2 regions of the Streptomyces sp. NPDC059355 genome follow, and region 2 is predicted to be linked to the other one. Evidence: predicted binding sites of a transcription regulator. Region 2 holds the regulator's gene; the other holds the start of a gene.

Region 1 (3,403 bases), on a different contig from region 2:
TGTCCCTCGTCGGCGAGTTCACCTCCGTGTCCACCAAGGACGCCGACTGGGAGGAGAAGCTGGAGGTGTACGGCCGGATCGTGCCCGTCTACCTGGTCGTGGACATGCAGGGTTCCGAGATCACCTGCTTCGCCGACCCCTCTCCGCAGGGTTACCGAACCCGCAAGACCGTCGCCTTCGGTGAAGCCTTGCCCCTCCCGGAACCGTTCGGCTTCGCACTCGACACCACCGGCTTCTGACGGGCCCGGAGAACGCCCGAGGGCGGCACCCCCCGTGTGGGGAGTGCCGCCCTCGGTCGAAGAACAGCCGATCAGCCAGGGGCCGATCAGAAGTCCATGTCACCGCCCGGCATGCCGCCGCCGGCCGGGGCGCCGGCCTTCTCGGGCTTGTCGGCGATGACGGCCTCGGTGGTGAGGAAGAGGGCCGCGATCGACGCCGCGTTCTGCAGCGCGGAGCGGGTGACCTTCGCCGGGTCGATGATGCCCTCGGCGATCATGTCCACGTACTCGCCGGTCGCGGCGTTCAGACCCCAGCCGACCGTCAGGTTGCGGACCTTCTCCACGACGACGCCACCCTCGAGACCACCGTTGACGGCGATCTGCTTGAGCGGGGCCTCCAGGGCGAGCTTCACGGCGTTGGCGCCGGTGGCCTCGTCACCCGTGAGCTCGAGCTTCTCGAAGACCGCGGAGGCCTGGAGCAGGGCCACGCCACCACCGGCGACGATGCCCTCCTCGACGGCCGCCTTCGCGTTGCGAACGGCGTCCTCGATGCGGTGCTTGCGCTCCTTGAGCTCCACCTCGGTCGCGGCGCCGGCCTTGATGACGGCCACGCCGCCGGCCAGCTTCGCGAGGCGCTCCTGGAGCTTCTCGCGGTCGTAGTCCGAGTCGGAGTTCTCGATCTCGGCGCGGATCTGGTTGACGCGACCCTGAACCTGGTCGCTGTCACCGGAGCCGTCGACGATCGTGGTCTCGTCCTTGGTGATGACGACCTTGCGGGCGCGGCCGAGCAGGTCCAGGCCGGCGTTCTCGAGCTTGAGGCCGACCTCCTCGGAGATGACCGTGCCGCCCGTGAGGATGGCGATGTCGCCGAGCATGGCCTTGCGGCGGTCGCCGAAGCCCGGGGCCTTGACGGCGACGGACTTGAAGGTGCCGCGGATCTTGTTGACGACCAGGGTCGACAGGGCCTCGCCCTCGACGTCCTCGGCGATGATCAGCAGCGGCTTGCCGGACTGCATGACCTTCTCGAGGAGCGGCAGCAGGTCCTTGACCGAGCCGATCTTCGAGTTGACGATCAGGATGTACGGGTCGTCGAGCGACGCCTCCATACGCTCCATGTCGGTGGCGAAGTACGCCGAGATGTAGCCCTTGTCGAAGCGCATGCCCTCGGTGAGCTCGAGCTCCAGACCGAAGGTCTGGGACTCCTCGACCGTGATGACGCCTTCCTTGCCGACCTTGTCCATGGCCTCGGCGATGAGCTCGCCGATCTGGGTGTCGGCGGCGGAGATGGAGGCCGTGGAAGCGATCTGCTCCTTGGTCTCGACATCCTTCGCCTGCTCCAGCAGGGCGCCGGAGACGGCCTCGACGGCCTTCTCGATGCCGCGCTTGAGGGCCATCGGGTTGGCGCCGGCGGCCACGTTGCGCAGGCCCTCGCGGACGAGCGCCTGGGCGAGCACGGTGGCGGTGGTCGTACCGTCGCCCGCGACGTCGTCCGTCTTCTTGGCGACTTCCTTGACCAGCTCGGCGCCGATCTTCTCGTACGGGTCCTCGAGCTCGATCTCCTTGGCGATGGAGACACCATCGTTGGTGATCGTGGGGGCGCCCCACTTCTTCTCAAGGACGACGTTGCGACCCTTGGGGCCAAGGGTGACCTTGACGGCGTCGGCGAGCTGGTTCATCCCGCGCTCGAGACCGCGCCGGGCCTCCTCGTCGAACGCAATGATCTTGGCCATCTGAAGTGGTCCTCCAGGACTGGGGTTCCCCCTGCGCCGTCGGCACGATGGGGAGGGTTGGATTGCTCCGGACCGCGCCCGCGCCCGCGACGGACGGCCTGCGTGCCCGGCGGTTCCTTCCCGCCGGACCCTGCGGGCCTCACCGACCCGGTCCTGTGTAGTAGCACTCTCACCAGGAGAGTGCTAACGCCAATGATTAGCACTCGACCCCTCCGAGTGCAAGCGGCTTGGGTGAACGCCCCGCCCCCGCCCGGCCCCCGGCGCGGCGGGCAGCACGAAGGGCCCGTACCCCTCCTCCGAGGTGCGGGCCCTTCGTGTGTATGCGTCGGTGGTCGATCGCGCCGGGACTAGACGGCGAGCTTGACCATGTCCGCCTGCGGACCCTTCTGGCCCTGCGAGATCTCGAACTCGACCCGCTGACCCTCTTCAAGGGTGCGGTACCCGTCCATCTGGATGGCGCTGTAGTGGACGAACACATCCGCACCACCGTCGACCGCGATGAAGCCGTAGCCCTTCTCCGCGTTGAACCACTTGACGGTGCCCTGAGCCATGCCTAACTCCCCTATTACTGGCCCTTGCGCAGGACCGCACTTCGCGGTCCCGGGTCAGAACTTGCGCCGGAACGCCTCGACCGGGGCTGAATGTATCCGCACCGCTGCTGTCTGCAACAGGTCAATCCGACGAGAATTCTGGACACGGGGATACATTGAAATAGAGTGAAAAGTTGGCAGATTCTCGGGCAACTCGGACCCGGCATATCTCGCCAAAGCCCCATACCGCACTCGCACATTGACTCAATGTCAACCATCACGCGACCCGCTCATATGCGGCGGGCAAGTACAGCGGAGGGGACTTCCCCAACTCTACCGCGCCCAACCAAGCAGAATTACCCCCTCCGCTTTTACCGGAAGGGGTAATTCTGGGCTTTCGCGTATCAGCAGCCGCCCGCGACGGCGGGAATGATCGAGACGCCCGCGCCGTCCGGCGTCACCGCGTCCAGACCGCCCTCGAAGCGCACGTCGTCGTCGTTGACGTAGACGTTCACGAAGCGGCGCAGCTTGCCCTGGTCGTCCAGGACACGGGCGGAGATGCCCGGGTGGTTCGCCTCCAGGGAGGCGATGACCTCGGAGAGGGTCGCGCCCTCGGCGGAGACCTCCGCCTGGCCGCCGGTGTAGGTGCGCAGGATGGTGGGGATGCGGACGTTGACGCTCATGGCGCTACTGCCTTTCCGGGGTTCAAGGGGGGGAGGGGGTGTCCGGCGGATCAGGGCCGGACCGCCTAGACCAGGCCGGCGGCGCGGAACGCGTCCAGGCTCGGGCGGATGGTCGCCGTCTGCCCGCTGTCCGCGGCCACCGCCTCCAGGGTCTTGAGGCCGTCACCGGTGTTGAGGACCACCGTGGTCAGAGCCGGGTCGAGCTGCCCGTTCTCGATGAGCTTCTTCGTCACGCCGACGGT
Region 2 (3,403 bases):
CCCAGACCCGCTCCACCAGCTCCGCGTCGTGCCGGCCCTCCACGTAGATCCGCCCGGCGCGCGCCACACGGGCGCGCGCCCCCGGGACGGCCACCGAGCCCGACGCCGTACGCAAGGGGGCCGCGGGCGCCCGTGAGGGGCGGGTCAGCGTCACCACGGCGCCCTCCAGCAGGAACCCCCGCGGCTCCAGCGGGAACACCCGCCGCTTGCCGAAGCGGTCCTCCAGGGTCACCGTGCCCGCCTCACAGGCCACCACCGCGCCGCAGAAGTCCGTACCCGCCACCTCGACCACCAGGTCGGTGTCCGCCGGCACCTCCGGCACCGGCTTGGGGCGCTTCCACTGCGGGGTCAGGTCGGGGGAGTACTCGCGCATCCGGCCGAGAGTAGGAGAGAGCGCGGGCTCACGGGCCCGACACGCCGAACCGCCGTGCCAGTGTGTCGCGTTGCTCACGGACGAAGTCCGCGGAGACCACCGCTCCGTGACCCGGCACGTACAGAGCGTCGTCCCCGCCCAGCGACAGCAGCCGGTCGATCGCCGCCGGCCACTGCGCCGGCACCGCGTCACTGCCCGCCTGGGGCTCCCCCGACTCCTCGACGAGGTCCCCGCAGAACACCGTCTCGCGCTCGCCCGGCACGAACACCGCCAGGTCGTACGGGGAGTGCCCGGGCCCGACGTTGGCCAGCAGCGCCTGCACCCCGCCCAGCTCCAGCGTCCATTCGCCCGACACGGAATGCCTCGGCACCACCAGCAGGTCCACCGCCTCGGCGGCCTCGGCCTCCGCCAGCCCCTGCAGGACCGCGCCGGCGCGCAGCTCCTCCCGGCCCGCCGACAGCTCCGCGTCCAGCCCGACGGCCCCGTACACCTCGGCCCCGGCGAACGCCGCCACGCCCAGTACGTGATCGAAATGGCCGTGCGTGAATGCGATATGCGTCACGCGCCGGCCGGTCAGCCGCTCCGCCTCGGCCCGCAGCTGCGCCCCTTCGCGCACGCATGAGCCCGGATCGATCAGGAGCACCGACTCGTCCCCCACCACCAATCCCACCGTGCAATCCCACACCGGGAGCCGCCGCCGTCCGGTCCGCCCGGTCAGCCGCTCCCAGCCCGCCTCTTCCCAACGCACGTCCATGCCGCGACGCTACCTTGGCGGGCCGCCCTTGCCAGGGGCTGACTACCCGGCCGTACACTGGCCGGGGGATCTCTGGCACTCGAACGCCCGGAGTGCCAACGAAGCAGATCAAACCGACCATGACGCGCGACGACGACCAGCTGGAGGTGTGCGCGATGCTCAGCGAACGCAGACTCGAGGTGCTGCGCGCCATCGTCCAGGACTACGTCGGGACGGAGGAGCCGGTCGGCTCCAAGGCGCTCACCGAGCGGCACCGGCTCGGCGTCTCGCCCGCCACCGTGCGCAACGACATGGCCGTGCTGGAGGACGAGGGCTACATCGCCCAGCCCCACACCAGCGCCGGCCGGATCCCCACGGACAAGGGCTACCGGCTCTTCGTCGACAGGCTGGCGGGAGTCAAACCGCTGTCGACGCCCGAGCGCCGGGCCATCCAGAACTTTCTCGACGGCGCCGTCGACCTCGACGACGTCGTCGGCCGTACCGTGCGGCTGCTCGCGCAGCTCACCCGGCAGGTCGCCGTCGTCCAGTACCCGAGCCTGACCCGGTCCACGGTCCGCCACGTCGAGCTGCTGTCGCTGGCTCCGGCCCGGCTCATGCTCGTGCTGATCACCGATACCGGCCGGGTCGAGCAGCGGCTCGTCGACTGCCAGACGCCGTTCGGCGAGACCTCGCTCGCAGATCTGCGGGCGCGGCTCAACAGCCGGGTCGTCGGGCGCCGGTTCACCGACGTGCCGCAGCTCGTGCAGGACCTGCCGGAGTCCTTCGAACCGGAGGACCGCGGCACGGTGTCGACCGTGCTCTCGACCCTGCTCGAGACGCTGGTCGAGGAGGCCGAGGAGCGGCTGATGATCGGCGGAACCGCCAATCTCACGCGCTTCGGACACGATTTTCCCCTGACGATCAGGCCGGTGCTCGAAGCGCTGGAGGAGCAGGTCGTGCTCCTCAAGCTGCTGGGCGAGGCCAACGAGTCGGGAATGGCCGTACGGATCGGGCATGAGAATGCCTACGAGGGACTGAACTCCACGTCCGTCGTCTCGGTCGGCTACGGTTCGGGCGGCGAAGCAGTCGCCAAACTCGGCGTGGTCGGACCGACCCGCATGGACTACCCCGGAACGATGGGAGCGGTACGCGCAGTGGCACGTTACGTCGGACAGATCCTGGCGGAGTCGTAAGTGGCCACGGACTACTACGCCGTTCTCGGCGTGCGCCGCGACGCATCGCAGGACGAGATCAAGAAGGCCTTCCGCCGCCTCGCGCGTGAACTCCACCCGGACGTGAATCCGGACCCGAAGACGCAGGAGCGCTTCAAGGAGATCAACGCGGCGTACGAGGTGCTCTCGGACCCGCAGAAGAAGCAGGTCTACGACCTCGGCGGCGACCCGCTGTCCTCCTCGGGCGGCGGCGCGGGCGCGGGCGGATTCGGTGCGGGCGGCTTCGGCAACTTCTCCGACATCATGGACGCCTTCTTCGGCCAGGCCTCGCAGCGCGGCCCGCGCTCGCGGACCCGCCGCGGCCAGGACGCCATGATCCGCCTCGACCTGGAGCTGGACGAGGCCGCCTTCGGCACGACCAAGGACATCCAGGTCGACACGGCCGTCGTCTGCACCACCTGCTCCGGCGAGGGCGCCGCCCCCGGCACCTCGGCGCAGACGTGTGACATGTGCCGTGGGCGCGGTGAGGTGTCGCAGGTCACCCGGTCCTTCCTGGGCCAGGTCATGACCTCGCGTCCCTGCCCCCAGTGCCAGGGCTTCGGCACCGTGGTCCCGACCCCGTGCCACGAGTGCGCGGGCGACGGCCGGGTCCGCTCCCGCCGCAGCCTCACGGTCAAGATCCCGGCCGGCGTCGAGAACGGCACCCGGATCCAGCTCGCGGGCGAGGGCGAGGTCGGCCCCGGCGGCGGCCCCGCCGGCGACCTGTACGTGGAGATCCACGAGCTGCCGCACCCGACCTTCCAGCGGCGCGGGGACGACCTGCACTGCACGGTGACCATCCCCATGACGGCCGCGGCCCTGGGCACCAAATGCCCGCTGGAGACCCTGGACGGCATGGAGGAGATCGACATCCGTCCCGGCACCGGGTCCGGCCAGTCGATCCCGCTGCACGGGCGCGGCGTCACGCACCTGCGCGGCGGCGGCCGCGGCGACCTGATCGTCCACGTCGAGGTCACCACCCCCGGCAAGCTGGACGCCCAGCAGGAGGAGCTGCTGCGCCAGCTCGCCAAGCTGCGCGGCGAGGAGCGGCCCATGGGCCAGTTCGCGCCGGGTCAGCAGGGCCTG

The links. Region 2 encodes HrcA, which represses chaperone genes, less so after heat shock. Its sites were predicted from a motif close to TTNGCACTCNGNNNNNCNGAGTGCNAA; they were not measured.
Region 1: groL (chaperonin GroEL) is a predicted target of HrcA. The motif match lies at 2,109-2,135, and genes of this name have one in related genera.

The regions. Positions count from the first base shown of each region.
Region 1 is NZ_JBHYXN010000020.1:30,648-34,050, reverse strand. It holds gene ACFXGI_RS20170 (Uma2 family endonuclease) at 1-239, shown strand, start outside; gene groL (chaperonin GroEL) at 326-1,948, opposite strand; gene ACFXGI_RS20160 (cold-shock protein) at 2,296-2,499, opposite strand; gene ACFXGI_RS20155 (MoaD/ThiS family protein) at 2,883-3,161, opposite strand; gene thrC (threonine synthase) at 3,227-3,403, opposite strand, start outside.
Region 2 is NZ_JBHYXN010000037.1:10,778-14,180, reverse strand. It holds gene ACFXGI_RS28720 (DUF3097 domain-containing protein) at 1-373, opposite strand, end outside; gene ACFXGI_RS28715 (MBL fold metallo-hydrolase) at 402-1,127, opposite strand; gene hrcA (heat-inducible transcriptional repressor HrcA) at 1,283-2,299, shown strand; gene dnaJ (molecular chaperone DnaJ) at 2,300-3,403, shown strand, end outside.